DNA from 2 places in the Pseudonocardia sp. 2-7 genome. Region 2 is predicted to be linked to the other one. Evidence: riboswitches for the same ligand, from Rfam matches in the RefSeq annotation. Region 2 holds a riboswitch; the other holds the start of a gene.
What was found. Region 2 has a riboswitch for S-adenosylmethionine ahead of MTO91_RS18340 (putative leader peptide). Riboswitches for the same ligand answer to the same signal wherever they lie in the genome.
Positions count from the first base shown of each region.

Region 1: linked by a shared signal. The riboswitch ahead of MTO91_RS08985 (aminotransferase class V-fold PLP-dependent enzyme) and the one ahead of MTO91_RS18340 (putative leader peptide) in region 2 are both predicted to bind S-adenosylmethionine.

Region 1 is NZ_CP094507.1:1,791,096-1,798,222, reverse strand. It holds gene MTO91_RS08990 (Fur family transcriptional regulator) at 1-76, shown strand, start outside; gene MTO91_RS08985 (aminotransferase class V-fold PLP-dependent enzyme) at 87-1,475, opposite strand; SAM riboswitch class IV at 1,519-1,633, opposite strand; gene MTO91_RS08980 (hypothetical protein) at 1,708-2,352, shown strand; gene MTO91_RS08975 (DUF2795 domain-containing protein) at 2,429-2,806, shown strand; gene MTO91_RS08970 (hypothetical protein) at 2,846-3,238, opposite strand; gene MTO91_RS08965 (isoprenyl transferase) at 3,259-4,089, opposite strand; gene MTO91_RS08960 (hypothetical protein) at 4,124-4,486, opposite strand; gene recO (DNA repair protein RecO) at 4,709-5,545, opposite strand; gene era (GTPase Era) at 5,566-6,468, opposite strand; gene lhgO (L-2-hydroxyglutarate oxidase) at 6,465-7,127, opposite strand, start outside.
Region 2 is NZ_CP094507.1:3,811,680-3,818,806, reverse strand. It holds gene MTO91_RS18350 (ABC transporter ATP-binding protein) at 1-388, opposite strand, end outside; gene MTO91_RS18345 (ABC transporter substrate-binding protein) at 417-1,508, opposite strand; SAM riboswitch class I at 2,078-2,173, shown strand; gene MTO91_RS18340 (putative leader peptide) at 2,179-2,277, shown strand; gene MTO91_RS18335 (LLM class flavin-dependent oxidoreductase) at 2,419-3,675, shown strand; gene MTO91_RS18330 (NtaA/DmoA family FMN-dependent monooxygenase) at 3,672-5,045, shown strand; gene MTO91_RS18325 (ABC transporter substrate-binding protein) at 5,042-6,673, shown strand; gene MTO91_RS18320 (ABC transporter permease) at 6,670-7,127, shown strand, end outside.

The sequences.
Region 1 (7,127 bases), 2.0 Mb from region 2:
ACAGAAGCACGGCTTCACCGAGGTGTCGCACACCCTGGAGATCTTCGGCCTCTGCGGCCGCTGCTCGGCGGGTTGACGCCCGGGGCTCAGTCCCCGCAGCCGGGGACGGCCGGCAGCTCCCGGTCCCGGGCGAACGGGTCGGCCGGGCGCGGGTCCGGGGTGGGCGCCCACCGGCCGTCGACGAGGGCGTAGGTCCAGGCCGGACCGCGCCGCGCCAGGTCGGTCAGCGCGTCCACCAGCCGGTCGACGTCGGAGGAGCCGGTGCGCAGGCCCAGCGAGGCGCGCACCGCATCGCGGCCGCCGGTGAGCCGCTCCAGCAGCGGGTGCGCGCAGAACCGCCCGTCGCGGACGCCGATGCCGTACTCGGCGGACAGCGCCGCCGCGACGAGGCCGGCGGGCAGCTCGCCGAGGGTGAACGAGACGGTCGCGGTGCGGTCGGCGTCGGGCCCGTCGTCGAAGCAGGACAGGATCCGCAGGCCGGGAACGGTCGCCAGGCCCGCGCGCAGCCGGGCGGCGAGCTCGCGCTCGTGGGCGGGCACGGCGTCGTCGATCAGGTCCTCGAGGGTGCGGCAGGCCGCGCCCAGCGCGGCGGCGCCGAGCACGTTCGGGGTGCCGCCCTCGTGGCGTTGCGGCGCAGGCAGCCACTCGGTCACGGTGCCGCCCGGGCCGTCGACGGCGTCGTCGGCCGTGACGCCGACCGACCGGACCGCTCCCCCGCCCGCGACGTGCGGCTCCGCGGCGTCGAGCCAGTCCCGGCGGCCGACGAGGACCCCTGCGCCGTAGGGCGCGTAGAGCTTGTGCCCGGACAGTGCGACGTAGTCCGCGCCCCACCCGGCCAGGTCGACACGCCGGTGCGGGGCGAGCTGCGCGGCGTCGACGCACAGCCGGGCGCCCGCGGCGTGCGCGATCCGGGCGATCTCGGCGACCGGGAGGAGCTCGCCGGTCACGTTGGACGCACCGGTGACCGCGACCAGCGCGGCGTCGGGACGGGCGGCGAGCTCGGCCCGCAGTGCGTCGAGGGTCGCGGCGATACCGTGGCCGGCCCGCACGACCCGGTGCTCGGCGCCGCCGGTACCGCCCCGCCAGGCCAGCAGCGTCGCGTGGTGCTCCAGGTCGAGGGTCACCACCGGGCCGGGCACGGCGCGGGCGAGCAGGCCGAGCGCGTCGGTGGTGTTGCGGGTGAACACCACGACGTCGTCGGCGCGGGCCCGGACGAACCGGGCGACGTCGGCGCGGGCGTTCTCCACCAGGGCGGTGCAGACCTTCGAGGTCCAGCCGGCGCCGCGGTGCACGCTGCCGTGGTAGGGCAGCACCTGCGCGACGTGCGCGGCGACGCTCTCCAGCGCCGGCGCCGACGCGGCGGAGTCGAGGTCGCAGTAGCGGGCCCACCTGCCGTCGACGAGCGGGACGGTGAGGTCCGCGCCGACGACACGGGGTAGCGCGTGCTGGACGGGACGCGACAGGGCGAGGGTCATGATCGGGCCTCCGGCCGATCTCGGGGACCCGGCGTGGCGCACGGATCCGCGCTTGCCAACTGCGGGTGTCGCGTCGGCCCGGTCATCACCCGGGGCACCCCACCGCGGAGGAGGGTTGCCGTCCAGCGAGCCGGGGCTTCGCGCTGGCACTCGTGACCTTCGCCGCCGAAGCTAGCAGACCGTCTCAGAAGGAGACACCGTGACCGTCGCCACCCCGGATAGCGTCTGAACGATGACCGACACGCAACCCGCCCCGGGCACGGTACGGCGGATCGACGTCCCGGAGTCCGGCGAGCTTGCCCAGCTGGCGGCGGTGTTCGACGACCTGCAGTACGTGCTGCAGTGCTGCGAGCACCTGGTGACCGCGCTCGGCGGTCCGGAGTCCGGTCCGGTCCGGGTGGCCGCCGACCCGGCCCTGGTCGAGGCACTGTGGACCGGTGCGGTGATCGGCTACGTGCGCTGCTTCTCCGGCCGCACGAAGACCCTCACGAAGGACGACCTGTCCACCCTGGAGCTCGAGGGTGACGTCACCGGGTTCCACGACATGATGGCGACGCTGCGCGACCACTACGCGTCGCGGCACGTCAACCCGCGTGAGTCCTACGAGATCGGCGTCGCCCAGTCCAACGACGGTGCCCCGCGCGGTGTCGCGGTCGTCTCCACCCCGCGCCCCCAGGTCGACGAGACCACGGTGCGGCTGCTCGGCCGGGTCGCCTACCGCCTGTCCGGGCTGGTGGACGCGCGGATGACCAAGGCCCAGAACGACGTGCTGGGCGTGGCGCACGCGATGACCGCGGGCCAGCTGGCGGCGCTGCCGATCGTGCACCTCAGCGACTCCGGGGACGCCGCCGGGGAGACCACAGACACCGACGGCTGACGGGTGCGGCCGTCCGTGCATGGACGGCCGCACACCGGCTACCCGGTCACCGAACGTCCACGACGAGAGGTGACCCATGACAGCCCGTACGACGACCGCCGACGCCGTCCGCAGCGCCCTGCACGGTCTCGAGTTCCCCGCTTCCAAGGACGACCTGGCGTGGACCGCCGAGCGCAACGGCGCCGACGCCGCGACGGTCGAGGCCCTGCGGGCGGTGCCGGCCGAGGAGTACTACTCCTCGATCGGTGCCGTGGTCTCCGCCACCGACCTCCGCGACGACGACCCGGCCGCGCAGACCGCGGGCGACACCGACGGGGAGACCCGCGAGGAGACCGAGCAGCTGCGCCGGCAGCGACGCACCGGGCACACCGCCTCGGGCCTGTCGGAGTCCGGCACGGACGCCGACCCGGTCAACCCGATCGCCGAGGAGCTCGGGACCAACCGCAAGAAGTGACCGGACCACGGCCGGGGGCACGCCCCCGGCCGGACGGTCTCAGCTCTCGACCAGCTCCGCGCGCATGCTCGACGCCGAGGACACGACCAGCATCAGCAGGGTGCCCATCGGCCCCTCGTCCAGCCCGGCCGCGGGGAAGGCGTAGCGCAGGGTCACGTCCCAGCCGCGCTCGCCGCGCACCACCCGGGGCGTGCCGAACAGGCCCTCCCCCACCCCGAGGCCGACCCGGCGCGGCACGTCGTGCTCCGGGTCGGCGGACTCCGGCAGGTCCCACGCGACGACGCAGGTCAGGTTGAGGACGGGCAGACCCTCCTCCAGCTCGGTGCCCTGCACCACGCACAGCACGCCGCCGTGGGCGAAGGTCAGCGTGCCGTCGTCGTCGGTGGTGACGTCGTGGAACCGCTCCAGCGCCCCCTTGGCGGTGGTGAGCATCCCGGGGATCACATCGGTGGTCACGGTGTCACTCCATCGTTCGGGACGGCGGCGGCGGCCGTGTCGATGCTCGCGTCCGCTCCGCGACGCTCGGAAGCTCCCCCGAAACGCCGGTCCCGGCGCGCGTAGATCTCGATCGCCTGCCAGATGTGGCGGCGGTCGAAGTCCGGGAACAGCGTGTCCAGGAAGACCATCTCGGCGTAGGCGCTCTGCCAGAGCAGGAAGTTCGACGTCCGCTGCTCCCCCGAGGAGCGCACGAACAGGTCGACGTCGGGCATGTCCGGCTCGTCGAGGTACCGGGCCAGCATCCGCTCGTCGATCTTGTCGGGGTTGATCCGGCCCTCCGCGGCGAGGCGGGCGAGCTGCCGCACGGAGTCGACGATCTCGGCGCGGCCGCCGTAGTTGACGCACATGGTCAGGTTCAGCACGTCGTTGCCGCGGGTGCGCTCCTCGGCGATCTCCAGCTCCTTGATCACCGAGCGCCACAGCCGCGGGCGCCGGCCCGCCCAGCGGACCCGGACCCCCATCGCGTCCATCTCGTCGACGCGGCGGCGGATCACGTCGCGGTTGAAGCCCATCAGGAAACGGACCTCGTCGGGGCTGCGCCGCCAGTTCTCGGTGGAGAACGCGTACGCCGACAGCCAGCGCACGCCCAGGTCGATGCAGCCGCGGGCGACGTCCATCAGCGAGGCCTCGCCCCGCTTGTGGCCCTCCGTGCGGGGCAGGCCGCGGGCGTTGGCCCAGCGGCCGTTGCCGTCCATCACCAGGGCGACGTGGCGTGGCACCAGCTCCGGCGGGATCGCCGGGGGCCGGGCACCGGACGGGTGCGGTGCGGGAGGCTGGAACGGCACGTCGCCGACCTTACGTCGGGGACGGCGGACGGGTTCAGTCGCGGTGGTCGGGCTGCGGCCAGGCCGGCACGGCCGGGTCCTCCAGCCGCTCGATGGTCTCGCGCAGCCGGCGCATCCCGCGGTGCCCGCGGATCCGGTCGGCCTCCGACATCGGCTCGGACTCGTCGGGCCGGATCACCGGCAGCATCGGGATGGCCGGCCACGCGCCGTCCTCGGTGCGGGCGCGGACCTGACGCATCGCGCGGGTGGGCCCGTCCTGCGGGGACTCCGGCATCGCCTCGGTGCGGACCGGGAACTGCTGGGTCGGCGGCACCGGGATGCGCTGCGTAGCGGCCGGGAGTCGGTGGGTGCGACCGGTGTGGTCGTCGTCCGGCGGCGGGGTTTGGGGTCGGTTCACGACTGCCTCTCCGACGGGGCTGGGGTCCCCTCGATCACAGGAGCGTAACGAGACGGCGGAACCGGTTGCCCGTCGAAAGCGATGATCACCCGGTGGAGTCGGCGGAAGTCCCGTACGACGCGACCGGCGGCACCGAGAGGGCCGGCACGCCCGTACGTCAACCGCTCGACGGAGCGGACGGCCCGCTCACGGCACCCCACGCCGGACACAGGTCCGATCGGACTAACCGGGGAGCGCGTCCGGGGGTGTCGCGGTTCCGCCGTCCGGCGGTTCCGGGGCGGGCCCCGGCACCCCGGGTGCGACGGCGGCGGCGGGCCGGACCCGGGCGCGGCGGTCGACCAGGGGCAGCGAGCGCAGCTGCCGCTCCAGGTGCCACTGCAGGTGCGCCGCGACCAGGCCGCTGGCCTCCCGCCGGGTCGGGGTGCCCGAGGCGTCCGCGGTGTCCCAGTCGCCGTGCAGCAGCGCGGACAGCAGGGCCACCGTCTCGGTCGCCGGGGTCACCGAGCCCGGCGGGCGGCAGCGCGGGCACACCATGCCGCCCCCGGCGACGGTGAACGACCGGTGCGGGCCGGGGGTGGCGCAGCGCGCGCACTCCGACAGCGACGGCGCCCACCCCGCGTGGCTCATCGCCCGCAGCAGGAACGCGTCGAGCACCAGGGCCGGTTCACGGGCGCCGTCGGCCAGCGCCCGGGTGGCGCCGAGCAGCAGCAGGTACACCCGCAGGCTCGGCTCACCCTCCTCGGACACCAGCCGGTCCGCGGTCTCCAGGATCGCGCAGCCGCAGGAGTACGCCGACCAGTCCGCGACGATCGCCGGGGCGAACGCGTCGACGGTCTGGGCCTGGGTGACCACGTCCAGCGTGCGCCCGGTGTAGCACTGGACGTCGACGTGGTTGAACGGCTCCAGCCGTGCGCCCCACCGCGACCGGGTGCGGCGCACGCCCTTGGCGACCACCCGGATCTTGCCGTGCCGGCGGGTCAGCATCGTGATGATCCGGTCCGCCTCGCCCAGCTTCTGCACCCGGAGCACGATCCCGGTGTCGCGGTAGAGCTGGGCCACGCACCCAGTCTAGGTCCTGCTCAGAACCCCAGCTTGCGCAGCTGCTTCGGGTCCCGCTGCCAGTCCTCGGCGATCTTCACGTGCAGGTCGAGGTGCACCCGGGTGCCCAGCAGCTTCTCGATCTGGCGACGGGCGTCGCTGCCGACCTGCTTGAGCCGGGCACCGCCCTTGCCGATCACGATGCCCTTCTGGCTGGACCGCTCGACGTAGATGATCGCGTAGATCTCCAGGAGGTCCTTCTTCTCGATCGTCTCCTCGACGACGACGGCGATCGAGTGCGGCAGCTCGTCGCGCACGCCCTCCAGCGCCGCCTCCCGCACGAGCTCGGCGACGAGCACGTCGGTCGGCTCGTCGGTGAGGTCGCCGTCCGGGTAGAGCTGCGGACCCTCCGGCAGCAGTCCGACCAGCAGGTCCGAGAGCAGCGACACCTGGAAGCCCGACCGCGCCGAGGTCGGCACGACCTCGGTGAATTCCATCAGGGCCGACACCTCGGTGAGCCGCTCGGCGACCTGCTCGGGGCGGGCGGTGTCGGTCTTGGTGACGACGGCGACCACCGGGGTGTGCGCGGCGATCCGCCGCAGCTCCTCGGCGATGAACCGGTCGCCCTTGCCGACCTTCTCGTTCGCGGGCACGCAGAACCCGACGACGTCGACCTCGGACCAGGTCTCGCGCACCAGGTCGTTGAGCCGCGACCCGAGCAGGGTCCGCGGGCGGTGCAGCCCCGGGGTGTCGACCAGGACGATCTGGGCGTCCGGGCGGTGCACGATCCCGCGGATCGCGTGCCGGGTGGTCTGCGGTCGCGAGGAGGTGATCGCGATCTTCTCCCCGACCAGCGCGTTGGTCAGCGTCGACTTGCCGGCGTTGGGCCTGCCGACGAAGCAGGCGAACCCGGACCGGAAGCCCTCGGGCTGTGCGCCGGTCACGCCGCACCCAGCCGGTCGAGGATCTCGCGGCCGATCGGCAGGGCCGCCGTCGCCGCCGGGGACGGTGCGTTCAGCACGTGCAGGATCGAGCCGGGGCGGCCCGCGCCGTCCGGGCCGGCCTGGTCGAGGAACAGGAAGTCGTCGACCAGGGTGCCGTCGGCCTTCACCGCCTGGGCCCGCACCCCGGCGCCGGCCGGGTGCAGGTCGGCGGCGGTGACGTCGGGCAGCATCCGCTGGATCTGGCGGACCATCGCCCGCGTCGACAGCGAGCGGCGGACCTCGCCGATGCCGTAGCGCCAGTGCGTGCGCGCCACCTTGACCATGCCGGGGTAGGTCAGCGTGCCCAGCAGTTCCCTCGGCCTGACCGTGCGCCAGTCGTAGCCCTCGCGGGCCATCGCGAGCACGGCGTTCGGGCCGGCGTGGACGGTGCCGTCGATGCCGCGGGTGGCGTGCACCCCGAGGAACGGGAACGCCGGGTCGGGCACCGGGTAGATCAGGCCGCGGACCAGCGAGGCGGCCCGCTCGGAGAAGCCGGAGTACTCGCCGCGGAACGGCACGATCCGCACCCCGGGGTCGGCGCCGGCCAGGCGGGCGAGCTCGTCGCAGCGCAGGCCGCCGCAGACGACCGCGCGGGTGCCGAGCAGGTCACCGCGGGTGGT
Region 2 (7,127 bases):
GGCGCACCAGCGACAGCAGCTCCTCGGCACGTTCCTGCCGGGCCGACCGGCCGTGCCCGGCGAGCCTGAGCGGCAGCTCGACGTTGCGCAGCGCGGTCAGCCACGGCATGAGCGCGGCCTCCTGGAACATGAACGACGGCCGGGCGGACCCCACTGTGACCTCGCCCGCCGTCGGGGCGTCGAGCCCGGCGAGCAGGTTCAGCAGCGTCGACTTGCCGCAGCCGGACGCGCCGAGCACGCAGACGAACTCGCCGGCGCCGACCTGCAGGTCGATCCCGTTGAGCGCGGTCACCGCCCCCGGCCCGGTGCCGAAGGTCTTGGCGACCCCGGACAGCGCCACCGCGGTGTCGCGGGTCCGGGGACGTCGGGTGGTGAGGTCGACGGTCATCGGTGGGTTCCCCTCGTGGGTGGTGGTGTCAGTTCCGGGCGAGGCCGGCCGGGTCCACGGCGGCCTCCCCGGAGCTCGTCCGGACCGCGTCGACCGCGGTCGGGTCGAGGAAGCCGGTCAGGTCCGCCTCGCTCTTCGCGATGCCCGCCGTGACCGAGTCCTTCGCCAGCTGCGGAAAGGTCGAGGCGAGCGGGTCGGAGTCGAAGGACAGCTCGGTGAACGCGCGGTCGAGGATGTCGGCCGCCAGCGGCTTGCCGGTGATCTCGCCGATCGCCTCGTTGGAGACGGTCTTCGCCTGCGCCGGGTCGTCACGGATGAGGGCGATGGCCTTCTGCTCGCCGCGCAGGATCGCCTCGACGGTCTCGGGGTGCTGCTGCAGGAACTCGGTCCGGACGATGACGACGGTCGTCGGGAACTTCCCGCCGGGCCACAGGGACTTCTCGTCGACCAGGACCTTCGCCCCGGCGTCGACCAGGCGCGAGCTCCACGGCTCGGGCAGCCAGCCGCCGGCCACCTTGCCCTGCTTGAACAGGTCGAGGGTCTGCGGGTTCTCGATGTTCTGCACCGTCACCGCGTCCGGGCCCTGCCCGATCGGGAGCTTGTTCTCCGACAGCCAGGTCTTCAGCGCGATGTCCTGGGTGTTGCCCAGCTGGGGCGTCGCGATGATCGTGCCCTTGAGCTGCTCGGGCGAGGTGATGTCCGGGCTGGTGACCAGCTGGGCGCCGGCCGAGGTGGAGCCCGCGACGAGGCGCACGGCCTCGCCGCCCGACTTGGTGAACGCGTTGATCGCCGGGCCGGAACCGATGAACGCCACGTCGATCGAGCCGCCGAGCAGGGCGTTGACCTGGTCCGGACCCGCGTTGAACGTCTGGGTGGTGAGCGTCGTGCTCCCCAGTTCGGCGGCGAACAGGCCCTGCTTCACGCCGACCAGCGCGGGGGCGTGGGTGATGTTCGGGAAGTAGCCGAGGCGGACCTCGGTCGCGGGGGAGGTGGCGCCCGCGGCGGTGGTGCTCTCCTCGGCGCGGGAGCAGCCGGCCAGCAGCCCGAGCGCGGTGAGCAGCGCGAGCAGGACGGCGGCGGTGCGCGCCCGGGATCCGGGGCGCAGGACGTGCGGGGACATCGCGGAACGGGGTCCTTCCGTGGGGGCGGCGGGCGGTCGGGGACGACCGCTGCGCGCCGGGGCCGGCCGGCCGGGGAGGGCGTGCCGGGGTGCGGGACGGGTGACGGGCCGGAGTGGTGTCCGGCGGGCGGTTCCCGGTCCGGCGGGTGCGTCGCACGCCGGGGGCGTGGCGTGACGGCCTGCGGGACGGGGACCGGTCAGCGACAGAGTTCGCTGTAGGCGGGGGCGCGCCGGCTCGGCCAGAACGGCTCGAGGCCGGTCGGGCGCAGGGGCACCGCGTGCCACGCGGTGCGCGTCTGCCGCTGGGGGACGGGGGCCGTCGCGTCCCCCACGAGCCGTGCGGTGCGCGAGGGCCGCCGCTGGCTCGTCGTCACCCGACCAGGGTGCGCGGTGGTCACCTCTCCGGACAACCCGGAGTCCACCAACCAGGAACGGCCGCGGGATGTCCGGACACCTTTCGCGGCATCCGGGTGATGATTCCGCAGGTCGGGAGGTCTGCTGCGGTGCGGGTCACTCGATCGCGATGCGGGTTGACACCGTCGGGCACCGGATACCTACAGTCGGGACGCACACCATCCGGAGCGGCCGAGAGACCCGGCTCGACGACGCCGCAGCAACCCCCCGCAGCACGCGGGTGCGGGTGCTCCAGCCGGGTTCGATGGAGGATCCCATGCGCACGGTCGCCGAGCAGGTGCGCGCCGCGCACCATCCCCGGTACCGCCGCCACGTCGACCTGATGCGGGTCGCGGGCGCCACCTGTCGGGCCTGACCGGCGTCCCGCCGGGCGCCCACCCGCCCCGCCCCGGCCGTCCACGACGGCCACCCGTCCCGGCCGCCGCGGTCCGCGGTCCACTCCGACGTCCTCTTCGTCCCGTCGTGCCCCCCCGGGGCGACGAGAAAGCGATGCCGTATGTCTACATCGGACACCACCACCGGCGGCCCCCTGCACCTGGCCGTCGCCCTCGACGGCGCCGGCTGGCACCCCGCCGCCTGGCGCGACCCCGCCGCACACCCCCGTGGGCTGTTCACCGCCCGCTACTGGACCGACCTGGCCCGCACCGCCGAGCGCGGGCTGCTGGACCTGGTGACGATCGAGGACGCACTCGGCCTGCAGTCCGGGGACCACCTGAGCGGCGCCGACCGGCGCACCGACCGGGTGCAGGGACGCCTCGACGCCTCGCTGGTCGCCGCCTTCCTCGCCCCGACGACGTCGCGGATCGGGCTGGTCCCGACCGTCACCACCACCCACACCGAGCCGTTCCACGTCGCGTCCGCGCTGTCGACGCTCGACCACGACAGCCACGGCCGCGCCGGGTGGCGGGTGCAGACCTCGGTCCGCGCCGACGAGGCCGCCCACTTCGGGCGCCGCAGCGTCCCCGGCCTGCGCCGTGCCGACCTCGGCACCCCGGCCGCCCGCGAACTCGTCGCCGAGCTGTTCGGCGAGGCCGCCGACGCCGTCGAGGTCGTGCGCAGGCTCTGGGACTCCTGGGAGGACGACGCCGAGATCCGCGACGCCCTGACCGGGCGCTTCGTCGACCGGGACAAGCTGCACCGGGTCGACTTCGCCGGGGATCACTTCGGCGTCGCCGGGCCGTCGATCGTGCCGCGCCCGCCGCAGGGCCAGCCGCTGGTCGTGTCGCTGGCCCACGGCTACGACCCGGCGCTGCTCGCCGCCCGGGTCGGCGACGTCGTGTTCACCACACCGCACGACGCCGACGACGCCGCGCGCATCGTCTCCCAGGTCCGCTCCGCGGAGGCCGCCGCGGGCCGCACCGCGCCGCCGCTGCGGATCCTCGGCGACGTCGTCGTGGTGCTCGCCGGCACCGAGCGCGCCGCCCGCGAGCGGCTCGCCCGGCTGGACGCACTCGAGCCGCTCTCCTCCGACGCCGCGATCCTCGCCACCACCCCCGCCGGGCTCGCCGACACCCTGCTGTCCTGGCGCCGCGCCGGGCTCGACGGCTACCGGCTGCGCCCGGCCGTCCTGCCGGCCGACCTCGACGCCGTCGTCGACGGCCTGGTCCCCGAGCTGCAGTCCCGCGGCGCGTTCCGCACCGCCTACGGCGAGACCACCCTGCGCGAGCGCTTCGGGCTGCCCAGGCCCGCCAGCCGCTACGCCGCCGGGGCCGGGTCCGCCGCCGTCCCGACCTTCTCCGGAGCCACCGCATGAGCAACAGGAAGCAGATCGTGCTCGGCGCCTACTTCCCGGGCGTCAACCACGACACCGTCTGGAGCGACCCGGCCTCGGGCAGCCACATCGCCTGGGAGTCGTTCGAGCACTGGGCGCGCACCGCCGAGCGCGGGCGCCTCGACCTGCTCTTCCTCGCCGAGGGACTGCGGCTGCGCACCCGCGGTGGGGAGATCTTCGACCAGGACGTCGTCGGACGCCCGGACACCTTCACCGTGCTCGCCGCGCTGGCCGCGGTCACCGAGCACATCGGTCTGGCCGGGACGATCAACTCGACCTTCAACGAGCCCTACGAGCTGGCCCGGAAGTTCGCGACGCTGGACATCCTCTCCGGCGGGCGCGCGGCGTGGAACGTCGTGACCAGCTCCGACGCCCCCACCGGCGAGAACTTCCGCCGCGGTGCCTACCTCGGCCACCGCCAGCGCTACGAGCGGGCCGGGGAGACCCTCGCCGCGGTCCGCGCGCTCTGGGACTCCTGGGGTTCCGACGCCGTCGTCGCCGACCCCGCGTCGGGCACCTTCCTGCGCGACGGCCACGTCGGCGACTTCGCGGTCGCGGGCAACCAGTTCGACATCGCCGGGCGCTTCACCACCCCGCACAGCCCGCAGGGCCACCCGGTGGTGCTGCAGGCCGGCGAGTCCCCGGCCGGTCGCGACTTCGCCGCCGCGTCCGCCGACGCGATCTTCTCCCGGTACCAGAAGTTCGACGAGGCCCGCGCCTTCTACGACGACGTCAAGGCCCGGGTCCGCAAGGCCGGCCGGGACCCCGACGAGGTGCGGATCCTGCCCAGCGCCGGCGTCGTGCTCGGCGACACCGACGCCGAGGCCCGCGAGCGTCACGAGCACCTCCACGACCGGCAGGTCGACCCGTGGACCTCGATCGTGCTGGCCGAGATGGTCTGGAACCGCGACCTGTCCGGCTACGACCCGGACGGGCCGCTGCCCGACGTCGAGCCCACCCCCGAGGCTCCGACGTGGATCGAGGGCCGGGCCCCGCTGACCCAGGACGCGCACGCGACCGTCGCCGCCTGGCGCGAGCTCGCCGACGCCCACGGGTACTCGCTGCGCGAGACGGTCAAGCACGTCTTCGACCGCGCGGTGTTCGTCGGGACCCCGGAGCACGTGGCCGACGAGATCGACCGCTACGTGCAGAACGACGCCTCCGACGGGTTCATCCTCGGCTCCCACGTCAGCCCGTCCGGCCTCGACGAGGTCGTCGACCGGGTCGTGCCGATCCTGCAGGAGCGCGGGGTGTTCCGGACCGACTACACCCCGGGCGCCACGCTGCGGGAGAACCTCGGGCTCGCGCACCCGTCGCGCTTCGGCGAGCGCCGTGCGGCGGTGGCGTCGTGAGGCGCCGGTTCCGGCTGTGGCGGGACCTGCCCGCCGGCCGCTCGGCCGTGCTGCTCGCGGCCACCGCGCTCACCCTCACCGCCTGCGGCTCCGGCGCCGGTGGCTCCGCCGCCGACGCGGGCCCGCCGCAGCCGGGCGGGACGCTGGTGTTCGCGGTGTCCTCGGACCAGGGTTGCGCCGACCCGCAGCAGGTGCAGAGCAACGACTCGATCTACTCGCTGCGCCAGGTCGTCGACTCGCTCACCGACCAGGACCCGTCCACCGGCGCGATCGTGCCCTGGCTGGCGACCCGCTGGTCGTCGAACGCCGACGCCACCGCCTGGACGTTCACCCTGCGCCCCGGCGCCACCTTCTCCGACGGCGCGCCCGTCGACGCGGCCGCGGTGAAGACGAACCTCGACCGGGCGGTGCAGCTCGGCGCCCGCGGCAGCCTCCCCAAGGGCTACCTGGCCGGGTACACCGGCACCGAGGTCACGAGCCCCACCGAGTTCACCGTCCGGTTCTCCAAGCCCAACGTGCAGTTCCTGCAGGGCACCTCCACCCACAGCCTCGGCCTGCTCTCCCCGGCCGGCGCCGTCCGCTCCGACGACGAGCGCTGCGCCGGCGTCGTCGGCTCCGGTCCGTTCACCCTCGAGCGCTACGTCAAGAACGACGTCACCGTGCTCGCGAAGCGGGCCGGCTACGACTGGGGCTCGCAGCTGTTCACCCACCCCGGCGAGGCCTGGCTCGACCGGGCCGAGTTCCGCGTCGTCCCCGAGTCCGGGGTGCGGGCGGGCAGCGTGCAGTCCGGCGAGGTCGACGCGATCGCGAGCGTCGGCCAGCAGGACGAGGCCCCGCTCACCGGGGCCGGGGTCCAGCTCCCGGCCCGGCCGAACCCGGGCCTGCCGTTCGGGATCACGTTCAACCAGGGCACCCCGCTCGGCGCCGACGCCGCCGTCCGCGAGGCGGTGAGCCGGGGCATCGACCGCAACGAGGTCGTCGCCGCGGTCTACCCGACCCAGACGCGGGCGGCGACGAGCCCGCTGTCGTCGACGACGCCGTCCTACGCCGACCAGTCCGCGCTCGTCGGCTACGACCCGGCCGCCGCGACCGCCGCGCTCGACCGCGCCGGGTGGGTGCCCGGCCCGGACGGCATCCGCGCCAAGGGCGGGCAGCGCCTGACCGTGCCGCTGACGTTCGCCCAGAACATCGGCACCACCAAGCCCGCGCTGGAGCTGATCCAGCAGCAGCTGCGCCGGATCGGGATCGACGTGGCGCTCCGCGAGATCCAGATCGCCGAGACCCAGGCCGTCCTCGACGGCGGGGACTTCGTCGCCGCGTGGGGCAACCTGACCCGGGCCGACCCGGACATCCTGCGGTCGACCTACGGCACCGACGGGACCAACCGCTACCGGCTGCCCGCCGGGCCGCTGCAGGCCCCGCTGGCGGAGCAGGCCGCCACGGTCGACCCGGCGCGACGCGCGGCACTCGCCGGGCAGGCGCAGAAGCTGCTCGCCGAGCGGTTCGACACCGCGCCCGTCGTCGAGCTCACCACCGTGCTCGGCGTCGGCCCGGACGCCCACGGCGTCGCGTTCGACGCGTCCTCGCGCATCCAGCTGCACGACGCCTGGAAGTCCGACGCGCGATGACCGTCCCCTACCTGCTGCGCCGCCTCGGGCTCGCCGCCGTCGTGCTGTGGGCGGCGTGGACGGTCAGCTTCATCGTGCTCTACCTGCTGCCCGGCGACCCGGTCGCGACCATGGCCTCGGGCGACGGCGAGCCGGTGTCGCCGTCCGAGCTGGACGCCCTGCGTGCCCGCTACGGCCTCGACCAGCCGCTGCCGGTGCAGTACGTGACGAAGCTCTGGGCGGCGCTGCACGGCGACCTCGGCACGTCGTTCGCCAGCGGGCAGGACGTGCGGACCGCGGTCGCGCAGGCCCTCCCCCCGACCCTGCAGATCGCCGCCGCCGGGCTGCTCGTCGCCGTCGTCGGCGGCACCGCGGTCGCGCTCGCCGCGACCTGGGCCCGGACGCCGTGGCTGCGGCAGGTGCTGGCGTCGCTGCCGTCGCTGGCCGTGTCGCTGCCGGTGTTCTGGGTCGGGCT